One region of the Streptomyces sp. NPDC007991 genome, then DNA from elsewhere that is predicted to be linked to it. Evidence: riboswitches for the same ligand, from Rfam matches in the RefSeq annotation. Region 1 holds a riboswitch; the other holds the start of a gene.
The links. Region 1 has a riboswitch for glycine ahead of gcvP (aminomethyl-transferring glycine dehydrogenase). Riboswitches for the same ligand answer to the same signal wherever they lie in the genome.

Region 1 (7,610 bases):
CGGTCGACGCGCTGCCACTGGGTTCCGCGCTCCTGGTCGTGCGCCGCGGGCCGAACTCGGGCAGCCGTTTCCTGCTGGACGGCGATCTGACCACGGCCGGGCGTCATCCGCAGAGCGACATCTTCCTGGACGACGTGACGGTCTCCCGGCGCCATGTGGAGTTCCGCCGGGGGCAGGACGGCTCGTTCACGGTGGCCGACGTGGGCAGCCTGAACGGCACGTACGTGAACCGCGAGCGGATCGACCAGGTCGCCCTGAACAACGGCGACGAGGTGCAGATCGGCAAGTACCGGCTGGTCTTCTACGCCAGCCAGCGGGGCTACTGACCGGTCCGTCCGGGGAACCCCTGCGAAGGTCCGTCCGTCAGGGAAGGTCCATGCTTCAAACACCGAGCGGCGGTGCCGGGCACGGCGCCGCCGCCACGGACAGGCTGATGAGCATCGGCACGGTGCTGAACGTGCTGCGCGACGAGTTCCCCGAGGTCACCATCTCCAAGATCCGTTTCCTGGAGGCGGAGGGGCTCATCGAGCCCCAGCGGACCCCGTCGGGGTATCGCAAGTTCAGCGCCCATGACGTCGAGCGCCTCGGCCATGTGCTGAGGATGCAGCGGGACCACTATCTGCCCCTGAAGGTGATCCGCGAGCATCTGGACGCCATGGAGCGCGGTGAGGCCGTCCAGCTGCCGGCGCTGGGCCGTCAGCGTGACGGCGAGAGCGTGCCCGAGTCCCCCGAGGTGCCCACGGCGGCCAGGATCGGGCGTGAGGAGCTGCTGGCCGCCGCCGGCGTCGGCGAGGAGGAGCTCGGGGAGTGGGAGTCCTACGGGCTCGTCACGCCTCTGGAGGACGGGGTGTACGACGCGGAGGCGGCCACGGTGGCCTCGCTGATCGCCGAGCTGGGGCGGTTCGGGATCGAGCCGCGGCACCTGCGGGTGATGAAGGCCGCCGCCGACCGCGAGGCCGGGCTCGTGGACCAGGTGGTGGCCCCGCTGAAGCGGCACCGGAATCCGCAGACCAGGGCTCATGCGGAGGCCCGTGCCAAGGAGCTGGCGGGGCTCACGGTGAAGCTGCACGCCGCTCTGGTGCAGACGGCGCTGGGTGTGCGGCTGCCCTGAGGCGGCCGGTCGTGGGCGACCGGAACAGGCGCCCGTTCCCGGCCCGACTACCCAAACATCCCGAGCACGGCCTAGGGTTGCTGTGTGAACGAGCTCGATGTCGTAGGTGTCCGGGTGGAAATGCCCTCCAACCAACCGATCGTGCTGCTGCGTGAAGTGGGAGGCGACCGTTACCTCCCTATCTGGATCGGACCGGGGGAGGCGACGGCGATCGCCTTCGCCCAGCAGGGCATGGCTCCGGCACGACCGCTGACCCACGACCTGTTCAAGGACGTGCTGGAGGCCGTCGGCCAGGAGCTGACGGAAGTGCGCATCACGGACCTGCGTGAGGGCGTCTTCTACGCGGAGCTGGTCTTCGCCAGCGGCGTCGAGGTGAGCGCCCGCCCGTCCGACGCCATAGCGCTGGCCCTGCGCACCGGAACGCCGATCTACGGCAGTGACACGGTGCTCGACGACGCCGGTATCGCGATCCCGGACGAGCAGGAGGACGAGGTGGAGAAGTTCCGCGAGTTCCTCGACCAGATCTCCCCGGAGGACTTCGGCAGCAGCAGCCAGTGAGCTCCGGATTCCGGTAAGAGCCGATGGCGGGGAGTATCAGAGGGCAGTGAGGCATGTGTGGGGCGGCTCGGCGGGCGGTGTGGTCCGCGGCAGGGTCGCCCGCCGTATGTGTGACGGGTGAAATGCCCGCATGTGCCGGAGGCGGGGGAGAGCGTCACGCGGCCCGCGCCGAGGGCATTCGGCTAGCCTTTCCCCGCGGTGGGGCACGGGAAACCACTCTTAGGGTGATTATCACTCGGCGTGGCGAGTGTGGCGATCGTTGACGCACCCCGGGTGACTGCCTACCGTCGAGAAGGCAGGTCAAGGACGGAGGTCGGCGTGAGAAGCAGCGGCGACGGTACGGCTGGGGGTGGCCCCGAGCGCAGTCTCAGGGCGAGCGGTCCGTACCCTCCCCCGGGCTCACGGCTCCGCCCGAGCGGGGCGTGTCCCCAGCCCGGTGGCGTGGCCGATCACGTTCCGCAGCGACCGACGGCTGTGCCGAGCAGCGGAGGGACGACGTCCATGGCGTCCGAGCAGATCGGCTATCGCGGCCCCACGGCCTGCGCGGCCGCCGGTATCACCTACCGGCAGCTGGACTACTGGGCCCGCACCGGCCTCGTCGAGCCGAGTGTGCGCCCCGCCTACGGGTCGGGGACGCAGCGGCTGTACAGCTTCCGGGACGTCGTCGTCCTGAAGATCGTCAAGCGGTTCCTCGACACCGGGGTGTCGCTCCAGAACATCCGCACGGCCGTGCAGCACCTCAGAGAACGCGGTTTCCGCGATCTGGAGCGGATGACGCTGATGAGTGACGGGGCGACGGTCTACGAATGCACCTCGCCCGACGAGGTCCACGCGCTGCTCCAAGGGGGCCAGGGCGTCTTCGGGATCGCCGTGGGCGTGGTGTGGCGGGATGTCGAGAGCGCGCTGTCCCAGCTGCACGGGGAGCGGATCGACACCGGCGAGACCCTGGTCGGGCCCAACCCGGCGGACGAGCTGGCGCGGCGTCGGAACCGGGCCGTCTGAGCCGTACGGCGCTGCGGTGCTCCCAGATCATTCCAGGCGGGACGTTTCCGCGCCGGGCGGCAAGCGGTTTCTGCCGGGGGTGTCAGGGCGGTTGTCCGAGGCGTTGTCAGTGGCGTAGGGCAGCATCGGAGATGTGAGAACCGCGCCCACGATCCTGCATCTCGACATGGATGCCTTCTTCGCCTCGGTGGAGCAGGCGTCCAAGCCGAGTCTGCGCGGGAAGGCCGTCGTCGTGGGCGGGCTCGGACCGCGGGGCGTCGTGGCCACGGCGTCGTACGAGGCCAGGGTCTTCGGTGTGCATTCGGCGATGCCGATGGGGCAGGCCCGGCGGCTCGCGCCCAACGCCGCGTACCTTGTGCCGCGCTTCGGGTTCTACAAGGCGATCAGCGAGCGGGTGATGGAGCTGCTGCGGGCCTTGTCGCCGCTGGTGGAGCCGCTGAGCCTGGACGAGGCGTTCGTCGACCTGGAGGCCGGGGGAGCGGCCTGGGACGAACAGTCGGCGCGGCTGGTCGGGGCGCGGCTGCGCGCGGACATACGGGCCGTCACCGGGCTCACGGGGTCGGTCGGACTCGCCGCCTCCAAGATGCTCGCGAAGATCGCCTCGGAGCAGGCCAAGCCGGACGGGCTGGTGGTGATCGAGCCGGGGACCGAGCGGGCGATGCTCGGACCGATGTCGGTGCGGACACTGCCGGGGGTCGGGCCGGCGACGGGCGACCACCTGCGGCGGGCCGGGATCACCACGATCGAGGAGATCGTCGAGGCAGGCGAGGACGAGCTGGTCCGGCTGCTGGGAAAGTCGCACGGGCACGGGCTCTACGCCATGGCGCTGGCCCGGGACGACCGGCCTGTCGTGGCGGAGCGGGAGACGAAGTCGGTGTCGGTCGAGGACACCTATGACGTGGACATCCATGACCGGGTGCGGGTCGGTCTGGAGGTGCAGCGGCTGGCCGACCGGTGCGTGCGGCGGCTGCGCGGGGCCGGGCTGTCGGGGCGGACCATCGTGCTGAAGGTGCGGCGGTACGACTTCTCGACGCTCACCCGGTCCGAGACGCTGCGCGGACCGACGGACGATCCCGGGGTGATCCGCGAGGCGGCGGCCCGGCTGCTCGACTCGGTCGACACCACGGGCGGTGTGCGGCTGCTCGGAGTGGGCGTCAGCGGGCTCGCCGACTACACGCAGGAGGATCTCTTCGCGCAGGCGGCGGGGGAGCGGACGGAGGCGGAGGGGCCCCTTGAGGAGGACGCCGTGACGCCGGCCGAGGAGCGGCCGGCGCTCGCCGAGCGGCGGTGGCCCGCCGGGCACGACGTACGGCACGCCGTGTTCGGGCACGGCTGGGTGCAGGGCAGCGGTCTGGGGCGGGTGACCGTGCGGTTCGAGACGCCCGGCTCGGAGCCCGGGCGGGTGCGGACGTTCCGGGGCGACGATCCGGACCTGGAGCCGGCGGATCCGCTGCCGCTGGTGTTATCGAGTTCAGAGGGGAGTCACGGTGGGCCGGAGGGCGGGGCCGGGGCCGTGGGGCTGCGATCCGCTGCTCCCTAGACGGCCGGTGGGGGCTTCACGCGGTCTCGTCCGTGCCCGCCAGCTTGCCGAAGTGGTGGTCGGGGAGCGGGGGAGGTGCGGCGACGTCGAGGCCGTAGTGGTGGTAGAGCTGCAGTTCCTGTTCGGGGGAGAGATGGCGGCCCACGCCGAAGTCGGGGGCGTCCTTGATCAGGGCGCGGTCGAAGGGCACGTGGAGGGCCCCGTTGATCAGTTCGCTGGGTTCGAGGGGGACGAAAGCGTCCCTGCTGAACAGGCCGGTCCGTATGGCGGCCCACTCCGGCTCGCCGGTGGCGTCGTCGAGGTAGACCTCGTCGATCGTGCCGATCCTGGTTCCGTTGCGGTCGAACGCCTTGCGGCCGATCAGGTGGCGTGGATCGATATCGGTTCGCACGGGTCCTCCACGTGGTCGCAACTCATCCGTAAGCACCACAAAACGGCACAATCGGAGAGGCGGCCACTCGAAGGTTCGTGCGTGGACCGCGCTGGTACGCTGGCAGCGGCTGCTGACCCCGTGCGGGAGAGTCCTCCAGACACCATCGGAGGCGCCGAAGGAGCAAATCCTCCCCGGAATCTCTCAGGCCCACGTACCGCACGGACGAGGCCACTCTGGAAAGCAGGGCGGGTGTCGACGGCTTCCGCTCTCACCGACGGTGAAAACCGGAGGCCTTCGGGCGATCCGGTGAAGCTCTCAGGTTGAGATGACAGAGGGGGAGGCCGTCCGGGTACCCGTGCCGTGGTGCCCCTCGAAGGTCGTGTCAGACCAGGAGGCCTCCGCAAATGACCGCCCATCGCATCCCGCTCTCCGCACTCGAAGAGGCAGTGCCCTTCGAGCAGCGCCACATCGGCCCCGACCACGAGGCCCGCGCCAAGATGCTCGCGCAGGTCGGCTACGGCTCGCTGGACGAGCTCACGGCCGCCGCGGTCCCGGCCGTGATCAAGAGCGCAGAGGCGCTGGACCTGCCGGGCGCCCGCAGCGAGGCCGAGGTGATCGCCGAGCTGCGCTCCCTCGCCGACCGCAACCAGGTCCTCGACTCCATGATCGGGCTCGGCTACTACGGCACCTTCACGCCGCCCGTGATCATGCGCAACGTCATGGAGAACCCGGCCTGGTACACGGCCTACACGCCGTACCAGCCGGAGATCTCGCAGGGGCGGCTCGAGGCGCTGCTCAACTTCCAGACCATGGTCGCCGACCTCACCGGACTGCCCACCTCCGGTGCCTCCCTGCTCGACGAGGGCACCGCGGCCGCCGAGGCCATGGCGCTGTCGCGGCGCCTCGGCAAGAACAAGAGGGGCCTGTTCCTGGTCGACGCGGACGCGCTGCCGCAGACCATCGCCGTGATCCGGACCCGGGCCGAGCCGGCCGGCGTCGAGGTCGTCGTCGCCGACCTCGGCGAGGGCATCCCCGCCGAGATCGCCGAGCGCGAGATCAACGGCGTGCTGATCCAGTACCCGGGCGCCTCCGGAGCCGTACGCGACATCAAGCCGGTCATCGACCAGGCCCACGAACTCGGCGCGCTCGTCACCGTCGCCGCCGATCTGCTCGCGCTGACGCTGCTGAAGTCGCCCGGTGAGCTCGGCGCGGACATCGCCGTCGGCACCACGCAGCGCTTCGGTGTGCCGATGGGCTTCGGCGGTCCGCACGCCGGTTACATGGCGGTCAAGGACAAGATGGCGCGCAGCCTGCCCGGGCGGCTCGTCGGCGTGTCCGTCGACGCCGACGGGAACAAGGCCTACCGGCTGGCGCTCCAGACGCGTGAGCAGCACATCCGCCGCGAGAAGGCCACCAGCAACATCTGCACCGCCCAGGTGCTGCTCGCCGTCATGGCCGGCATGTACGCCGTCTACCACGGGCCGGAGGGCCTCAAGGGCATCGCGCGGCGCACCCACCGGTACGCCACCGTGCTCGCCGCCGGGCTCGCCAACGGCGGGGTCGAGGTCGTGCACGGGTCCTACTTCGACACGCTGACCGTGCGTGTCGAGGGCCGGGCCGCCGGCGTCGTGGCCGCCGCGCGGGAGAACGGGGTCAACCTCCGTCTCGTCGACGCCGACCACGTCTCGATCGCCTGCGACGAGACCACCACGCGCAACCAGCTGCGTGCCGTATGGGCCGCCTTCGGTGTCGACGGTGTCATCGAGGTGCTGGACGCGGCCACGGAGGACGGGCTTGCGGACGCTCTGCTGCGGACCGACGAGTACCTGACGCACCCCGTCTTCCACCAGCACCGCTCCGAAACCGCCATGCTGCGCTACCTGCGCCGGCTGGCCGACCGGGACTACGCGCTCGACCGGGGCATGATCCCGCTGGGTTCCTGCACCATGAAGCTCAACGCGACCACGGAGATGGAGCCGGTCACCTGGCCCGAGTTCGGGCAGCTGCACCCCTTCGCGCCCGCCGAGCAGGCCGGGGGGTACCTCACCCTCATCCGTGAGCTGGAGGACCGCCTCGCCGAGGTCACCGGGTACGACAAGGTGTCCCTCCAGCCGAACGCCGGGTCGCAGGGCGAGCTGGCCGGCCTGCTCGCCGTACGCGGGTACCACCGCGCCAACGGGGACGAGCAGCGCACGGTGTGCCTGATCCCGTCGTCCGCGCACGGGACCAACGCCGCGAGCGCGGTGATGGCGGGCATGAAGGTCGTCGTCGTCAAGACCGCCGACGACGGCGAGATCGACGTCGAGGACCTGCGGGCCAGGATCGAGCAGCACCGCGACGAGCTGGCGGTGCTGATGATCACGTACCCGTCCACGCACGGAGTGTTCGAGGAGCACGTCTCCGAGATCTGCGCCCAGGTGCACGAGGCGGGCGGGCAGGTCTACGTCGACGGGGCCAACCTCAACGCGCTCGTGGGGCTCGCCAAGCCGGGGCACTTCGGCGGTGACGTCTCGCACCTGAACCTGCACAAGACCTTCTGCATCCCGCACGGCGGCGGCGGTCCCGGCGTCGGTCCCGTGGCGGTGCGGGAACACCTCGCGCCGTACCTGCCGAACCACCCGCTCCAGCCCGAGGCGGGCCCGGAGACGGGGGTCGGCCCCATCTCCGCGGCGCCGTGGGGTTCCGCCGGCATCCTGCCGATCTCCTGGGCGTACGTCCGGCTCATGGGCGGCGAGGGGCTGAAGCGGGCCACGCAGGTGGCGGTGCTCAGCGCCAACTACATCGCCAAGCGCCTGGAGCCGCACTACCCGGTGCTCTACACCGGCCCCGGCGGGCTCGTCGCGCACGAGTGCATCATCGACCTGCGGCCGCTGACCAAGTCGACCGGGGTGAGCGTCGACGACGTCGCCAAGCGGCTGATCGACTACGGCTTCCACGCGCCGACGATGTCGTTCCCGGTGGCCGGGACGCTGATGATCGAGCCGACCGAGTCGGAGGACCTGACCGAGCTGGACCGGTTCTGCGAG
Region 2 (7,610 bases), on a different contig from region 1:
CCGCCCCGGTGGTCTCGATCGGTGCGGTCACGGTGCGATTGACCCCTCTCGGGCCGGCGATCGCCGAGCCCCTGGCTGCCGCTGTAGCGGGTTGTTTGTCTCGTGCACGAGACCGACCCGGCCCGTGTCTTGCGGGGAGTCTTCAACGCTTTGGCGATCTGTTGCCAGACTTGGCGGTGAAAGGATGCGTAAACGTGATGCTGTCTGCGGGGTTCCGTTATCCGGACAGTGGGTAACGCGGGTCGGACGCGATGAGATAGGGGCATTTTAGGACATAGTCGATGTTTTCACCCCTATCTACGCGCGGAGAGCTGAGAGCCGCTCGCGTTCGAAGATGGGGAAACAGGGACCGCCGGACGGTCAGCGGGAGGCCCGCGGGGCGGGTCAGTACCGGCCCGGGACCGGGGGGTAGCCGTAGCCCGAGGCGGGGGCCTGGACAGGGGCGGTGGCGTGGGCCTCGCGGTCATAGAAGGGCCGGGCGCTCGCGCGCAGCCACATGGCGACCGGGTCGTGCTCGTCGGACATGGCGACGGTCGAGACGGGCAGCCCGTCCGGTACGGCACCGAGGGACTGCTGCATCATCGCGCGCACGGAATCCACGGCCGGCGGCGAGGTGTCGTACACATCCAGTCCGATGGCGAGGTACGGCGCGCCCAGCGCGGGCTGCACCCAGGCCCGGCGCAGCGAGCGGACGGCCGGGGTGCGGTGGGCGTTCTGCGCGAGCAGGGCGTAGAACTGCGGGAGCTCGATGGCCGGTTCGGACAGCCGCAGCGGGCCGGCGGGCTGGCGGTCCAGGCCCGTGGCGATCCGGCGCAGGTCGAGCCAGGGGATGCCGACGCCGCCGCCCGGGGCGTGCGGGTTGAGCCAGAGGCCGTAGTGGTCGGGGTAGAGGGCGCGGGCGACGTCGACTCCGTCGACCACCTCGTAGCTGCGGTTCCAGCCGCTGGCCGAGAGCTCCTGGGCGGAGGTCACGCAGGGGGCGTAGCCGTAGCCGTCGACCTCCATGTTCCCGTACTGGGCGTCGGGGGAGCCCGCCTGGCCGTGCCAGAGGAGCATCCAGATCTGGCCGGAGTGCGGGGTCGCGAGCGCGCGCAGGAGTGCCTCGTAGGCGTCGTAACGCCCGGGCGTGACCTGGCGCAGCATGTGCTCGACCTGTCCGGCCGCGGCCGTGCCGCTCGCGCTCACCTTTACCGCCCCTTCGTACAACGCCTCGACCGTGACCTAGCTTAAGCCCGTGCGGGGGCTCGGGGATTGGTGCCGGTTCGCGGGCGCGGGTCGTGTGTGGCTTGTCGCGCCCACGCGGCGGAGCCGCATTATGTCACCGCCCCGCGCCCCTCGGTCGGCTGTCCTACCGCTGGTAGAAGGGCCGGACCCTGTCTCTCATCCAGGTGCCCACCGGGTCCTCCGCCACGTCCAGGAGGACCAGGTTGACCGGCCAGGGGGCCGGGCACCGGGTCACGGCCCGGGACAGGGCCTCCAGGGGGAGGGCCCGCAGGTCGCCTTCCCACTGGGAGAGTTCGACGCCCACGAACATCACCGGGTCGGCGGTCTCGATCGCGGCGAGGCAGCGGCGGGCGGTGAGGACGACGCCGACGGCCTCGAACTCGGCGGAGGCGGCGGCGAGGAAGTCCACCGGGTCGTCCTGCCAGTCGGGCTCGAAGAGGCGGACCCGGCCGCCGCTCGCGGGGCCGTCCAGGGGGGTCCGTCCGGCCCGGCAGAGCTCGGCCACCGCGGGCGGCGGGAGCGGTATGCCGACCACGCCGCCCGGGTTGACGGCTATCCCCGCGTGCGGGGGCAGGCCGCGGGCGAACTCCACGGCGGGCGCGATGGTGTACGACATGTGGGAGCCGACGACCTGACGGAACTGCTCCTCGGAGCTGAACACCGGCACGTACGCCTGGCCCTCGATCTCGATGCCGGGCAGGTCGAGGGGGCCGCTCTGCGGGCCGCCGCCGTTCGGCAGGGGGACCCAGACGAAACTCCGGCCGAGCACCTCGACGATCCGCCCGCCGGCCGACGGCCCGGCGCCGAGGGAGGCCGAGAGCACCTCCTCCAGTTCGTTGCCGGGCCATCCGCCGTGCGGATGGGTCTGCGTGTGCGCCGGGAAGTCCGCGGAGAAGTCCGCCGGGAAGTCCATCTGCCTACCGCCTGCCTGGAACCACTGCTGTGGCTCAAAAGGCTAACGGCTTCCCGGCCGCCCGCGGTCAGCCCGTGAACCCGATCCGGCGCAGGGCGTCCGCCGCGTCCCGGTCGACGAGGATCGCCGAGCCGCAGCCCGCGGGCAGTTCGCCCCGCTCCACGGAGCGCAGCAGGCGGCCGGCCGCCGCGCGGTGGCGCAGGAACGCGTACCGGGAGACACCGCGGCCCCGGTCGCGCTGGCCGGCCAGGGCCTCCTCGGGGGTGACGTCGAGCATGAGCAGATGCAGGGTGCCGCCCCGGCGGCGGGCCTCGCGGGCCAGCCAGCGGCGGACCCAGGCCTGCGTGCCGCAGTCGTGCACGACGACGCCCTCGCCGGTGCGCAGGGCGCGGCGCAGCCCGGCGTAGTGGGCGAGGCGGACGAGCGGGCGGTAGACCCCGTACGGCAGGAAGCGCGGCATGCGGCTGTCCCAGCGGTCGCGGGTGTCCTGGGAGTCGATGCGCCGGCCGGGCACGGTGCGCCGCATCAGCGTGGACTTGCCGCTGCCGGGCAGGCCCGTGACCACGACGAGGTCGCGGGGGCCGAAGAGCAGCGCGTGCGGGCCGCGGCCGGCGCGCTCGCGCAGATCGCGGACGACCGGCAGCGGGCCGCAGGCCGCGTGTGCCGGAGCGGCCGGCTGCTCGGGCAGCGCGATGCCCGACGTCGTGGCGTACGCGGTGGTCCTGTTCACCGTGATCGTCCTCCCCTGGGGCCAGGTACTTCAGTCCCATCCCCGCCGAGTGTAAAGAGAAGGTAATGCCAGATGTCTCTGGATTTAGTCCTCTTCCCGCAACAGCCCTGCTACAGGTGGTCCCCCTGCCACCCCGCGACGATGCGTGCAATGATGTGCGCGCCAACTGCATACCGGCCGTTTGAATCCGCGCGGGAGAGTCCCCAGCACCGTCCGACGCTGGGGCGCCGAAGGAGCAAGTCCCTCCCTTGAATCTCTCAGGCCCCGTTACCGCGCGGGCGAGGCACATCTGAAAAGCGGGCCCTCCCCTGTCGCCGTGGCGACGGGCGTGGCTCCACCCAAGGTGCAAGCCGTGTCCCCCGTGGTCATGGCGAACCTCTCAGGTTCCGATGACAGATGGGGAGGAACGACCTCGCCCGTCATGCCCCTTGGAGACGACCGACCGATGAGCAGTACAGGAGAACTCCGCCACACCGCGCTCGATGCCCTGCATCGTGCGCTCGGCGCGACGATGACCGACTTCGCCGGCTGGGACATGCCCCTGCGCTACGGCTCCGAGCGCGACGAACACACCGCCGTGCGCACGAAGGCCGGGCTCTTCGACCTCTCCCACATGGGCGAGATCACCGTCACCGGCCCGCAGGCCGCCGCCCTGCTCGACTACGCCCTGGTGGGCGACATCGGCGGCGTCAAGCCCGGCCGCGCCCGCTACACCATGATCTGCCGGGCCGACGGCGGCATCCTGGACGACCTGATCGTCTACCGGCTGGGCGAGACCGAGTACATGGTGGTCGCCAACGCCTCCAACGCCCAGGTGGTCCTGGACGCGCTGACCGAGCGCGCCGCCGGCTTCGACGCCGAGGTGCGCGACGACCGGGACGCCTACGCGCTGATCGCCGTCCAGGGGCCGCAGTCCCCCGGGATCCTGAAGTCCCTGACCGACGCCGACCTCGACGGGCTGAAGTACTACGCAGGGCTGCCCGGCACGGTCGCGGGTGTCCCGGCCCTGATCGCCCGCACCGGCTACACCGGCGAGGACGGCTTCGAGCTGTTCGTGAAGCCGGAGCACGCGGCCGAGCTGTGGCAGGCCCTGACCAAGGCGGGCGAGGGCGCCGGGCTCGTCCCGTGCGGGCTGTCCTGCCGCGACACGCTGCGCCTGGAGGCGGGCATGCCGCTGTACGGGCACGAGCTGAGCACCTCGCTGACCCCCTTCGACGCCGGGCTCGGCCGGGTGGTGAAGTTCGAGAAGGAGGGCGACTTCGTGGGGCGCGAGGCCCTGCGGGAGGCCGCCGCCCGCGCCGAGTCCCAGCCGCCGCGCGTACTCGTCGGCCTGGTCGCCGAGGGCCGCAGGGTTCCGCGCGCCGGGTACGCGGTCGTCGCCGGCGGCGAGGTGATCGGCGAGGTCACCTCCGGCGCCCCCTCCCCCACCCTCGGCAAGCCGATCGCGATGGCCTACGTCGACGCCGCGCACGCCGGCCCCGGCACTGCGGGCGTGGCCGTGGACATCCGGGGCAGTCACGAGCCGTACGAGGTCGTGGCGCTGCCGTTCTACAAGCGCCGGAAGTAGACACTGGCCAGGGGCCGTGACAAGCGACCCCGTTGTCCGTCGTCCCAGCTCATCAGCAGTCCCCCCTTTCCACAGCACTCCCGCGCGTACAGGAGAATCCAGGCCATGAGCAACCCCCAGCAGCTGCGTTACAGCAAGGAGCACGAGTGGCTGTCGGCCGCCGAGGACGGCGTCTCGACGGTCGGCATCACGGAGCACGCGGCCAACGCGCTCGGCGACGTGGTCTTCGTCCAGCTCCCCGAGGTCGGCGACACGGTGTCCGCGGGCGAGACCTGCGGCGAACTGGAGTCGACCAAGTCGGTGTCCGACCTCTACTCCCCCGTCTCCGGTGAGGTCACCGAGGTCAACGAGGACGTGGTGAACGACCCGTCGCTGGTGAACTCGGCCCCCTTCGAGGGCGGCTGGCTGTTCAAGGTGCGGGTCGCCGAGGAGCCGGGCGACCTGCTCTCCGCCGACGAGTACACCGCGTTCTCCGCCGGCTGAGGAGTCATAGCCGTATGTCCGTCCTGAACACACCCCTGCACGAGCTCGACCCGGCCGTGGCCGCCGCGGTCGACGCCGAGCTGCACCGGCAGCAGTCCACGCTCGAGATGATCGCCTCGGAGAACTTCGCTCCGGTCGCGGTCATGGAGGCGCAGGGCTCGGTCCTCACCAACAAGTACGCCGAGGGCTACCCCGGCCGCCGTTACTACGGCGGCTGCGAGCACGTCGACGTGGTCGAGCAGATCGCGATCGACCGCGTCAAGGAGCTGTTCGGCGCCGAGCACGCCAACGTGCAGCCGCACTCGGGCGCCCAGGCCAACGCCGCCGCGATGTTCGCGCTGCTCAAGCCGGGCGACACCATCATGGGTCTGAACCTCGCGCACGGCGGGCACCTGACCCACGGCATGAAGATCAACTTCTCCGGCAAGCTCTACGACGTCGTCGCCTACCACGTGGGCGAGGACGGCCGGGTCGACATGGCCGAGGTGGAGCGGCTGGCGAAGGAGTCGAAGCCGAAGCTGATCGTCGCGGGCTGGTCGGCCTACCCGCGGCAGCTGGACTTCGCGGAGTTCCGCCGGATCGCGGACGAGGTCGGCGCGTACCTGATGGTCGACATGGCGCACTTCGCCGGGCTCGTCGCGGCGGGGCTGCACCCGAACCCGGTGCCGCACGCGCACGTGGTGACCACGACCACCCACAAGACGCTGGGCGGCCCGCGCGGCGGTGTGATCCTTTCCACTGCCGAACTGGCCAAGAAGATCAACTCCGCTGTCTTCCCCGGTCAGCAGGGCGGTCCACTGGAGCATGTGATCGCGGCCAAGGCGGTCGCCTTCAAGGTCGCCGCCTCACAGGACTTCAAGGAGCGCCAGCGCCGTACGCTGGAGGGCGCCCGCATCCTGGCCGAGCGTCTGGTGAAGGACGACGTCCGGGCCGTGGGCGTGGACGTCCTGTCCGGCGGCACGGACGTGCACCTGGTCCTGGTCGACCTGCGCCACTCGGAGCTGGACGGCCGGCAGGCCGAGGACCGCCTCCACGAGGTGGGCATCACGGTCAACCGGAACGCGATCCCCGACGACCCGCGCCCGCCGATGGTGACCTCGGGTCTGCGGATCGGCACACCGGCCCTGGCGACCCGGGGTTTTGCGGCCGAGGACTTCGCGGAGGTCGCGGACGTCATCGCCGAGGCGCTGAAGCCGTCCTACGACGCCGAGGCACTCAAGGCCCGGGTGAAGGCCCTGGCCGACAAGCACCCGCTGTACCCGGGTTCGCACACCTCGGGTTCACACACATAACGAAGAAACCTTTCGGGGTGCCCCGTTCCGCCCTGTCCCGCGTGGGGCGGGGCACCCTGTCCCCTGCACCACCCCTTGCACCACCCCCGTAGTCAGGAGTCCCCCGTGGCCATCTCGGTCTTCGACCTGTTCTCGATCGGCATCGGCCCTTCCAGCTCCCACACCGTCGGCCCGATGCGCGCGGCGCGGATGTTCGCCCGGCGGCTGCGCAACGAGGAGCTGCTGGCCCCGGCCGTGAAGGTCCGCGCGGAGCTCTACGGCTCCCTCGGCGCGACCGGCCACGGCCACGGCACGCCCAAGGCGGTGCTGCTCGGTCTGGAAGGCGACTCGCCGCGCACGGTGGACGTGGAGACGGCCGACGAGCGGGTGGAGGCGATCAAGGCCGCCGGCCGGCTGAACCTGCTGGGCGAGCACGAGATCGCGTTCTCCTACGACGACGACATGGTCCTGCACCGCCGCAAGGCCCTGCCGTACCACGCGAACGGCATGACCCTGTGGGCGTACGACGCCTCGGGCGCGGAGCTGCTGACGAGGACGTACTACTCGGTCGGCGGCGGTTTCGTCGTCGACGAGGAGGCGGTCGGAGCGGACCGCATCAAGCTCGACGACACCGTGCTGAAGTACCCCTTCCGCACGGGTGACGAGCTGCTGCGCATGGCCCAGGAGACCGGCCTGTCCATCTCGGCGCTGATGCTGGAGAACGAGCGCGCCTGGCGCACCGAGGAGGAGATCCGCGCCGGACTGCTGGAGATCTGGCGGGTCATGGAGGCGTGCGTGGCGCGCGGCATGTCCCGCGAGGGCATCCTGCCGGGCGGTCTGAAGGTGCGCCGCCGGGCCGCGAACACCGCCCGCAAGCTGCGCTCCGAGGGCGATCCGAAGGCCCTCGCCATGGAGTGGATCACCCTCTACGCGATGGCGGTCAACGAGGAGAACGCGGCCGGGGGCCGGGTCGTCACCGCCCCGACGAACGGCGCGGCCGGCATCATCCCGGCCGTGCTGCACTACTACGTCAACTTCGTGCCCGGCGCCGACGAGGAGGGCGTGGTCCGCTTCCTCCTCGCCGCGGGCGCGATCGGCATGCTGTTCAAGGAGAACGCGTCCATCTCCGGCGCCGAGGTCGGCTGCCAGGGCGAGGTCGGCTCCGCTTGCTCCATGGCGGCGGGCGCGCTGGCCGAGGTGCTCGGCGGCTCGCCCGAGCAGGTCGAGAACGCGGCCGAGATCGGCATGGAGCACAATCTCGGCCTGACCTGCGACCCGGTCGGCGGCCTGGTCCAGATCCCGTGCATCGAGCGCAACGGCATGGCCGCGGTGAAGGCCGTCACGGCAGCGCGCATGGCGATGCGCGGCGACGGCTCCCACAAGGTGTCCCTGGACAAGGTCATCAAGACGATGAAGGACACC

Region 2: linked by a shared signal. The riboswitch ahead of gcvT (glycine cleavage system aminomethyltransferase GcvT) and the one ahead of gcvP (aminomethyl-transferring glycine dehydrogenase) in region 1 are both predicted to bind glycine.

The regions. Positions count from the first base shown of each region.
Region 1 is NZ_JBIBJD010000006.1:626,249-633,858, reverse strand. It holds gene ACFZDA_RS20550 (FHA domain-containing protein) at 1-326, shown strand, start outside; gene ACFZDA_RS20545 (MerR family transcriptional regulator) at 377-1,111, shown strand; gene ACFZDA_RS20540 (bifunctional nuclease family protein) at 1,196-1,669, shown strand; gene ACFZDA_RS20535 (MerR family transcriptional regulator) at 1,988-2,671, shown strand; gene ACFZDA_RS20530 (DNA polymerase IV) at 2,805-4,211, shown strand; gene ACFZDA_RS20525 (PRC-barrel domain-containing protein) at 4,228-4,602, opposite strand; glycine riboswitch at 4,716-4,811, shown strand; gene gcvP (aminomethyl-transferring glycine dehydrogenase) at 4,989-7,610, shown strand, end outside.
Region 2 is NZ_JBIBJD010000013.1:50,403-58,012, reverse strand. It holds gene ACFZDA_RS32880 (ABC transporter permease subunit) at 1-31, opposite strand, end outside; gene ACFZDA_RS32875 (enhanced serine sensitivity protein SseB C-terminal domain-containing protein) at 385-1,185, opposite strand; gene ACFZDA_RS32870 (enhanced serine sensitivity protein SseB C-terminal domain-containing protein) at 1,349-2,137, opposite strand; gene ACFZDA_RS32865 (AAA family ATPase) at 2,205-2,873, opposite strand; glycine riboswitch at 3,050-3,150, shown strand; gene gcvT (glycine cleavage system aminomethyltransferase GcvT) at 3,313-4,434, shown strand; gene gcvH (glycine cleavage system protein GcvH) at 4,540-4,917, shown strand; gene glyA (serine hydroxymethyltransferase) at 4,932-6,209, shown strand; gene ACFZDA_RS32845 (L-serine ammonia-lyase) at 6,315-7,610, shown strand, end outside.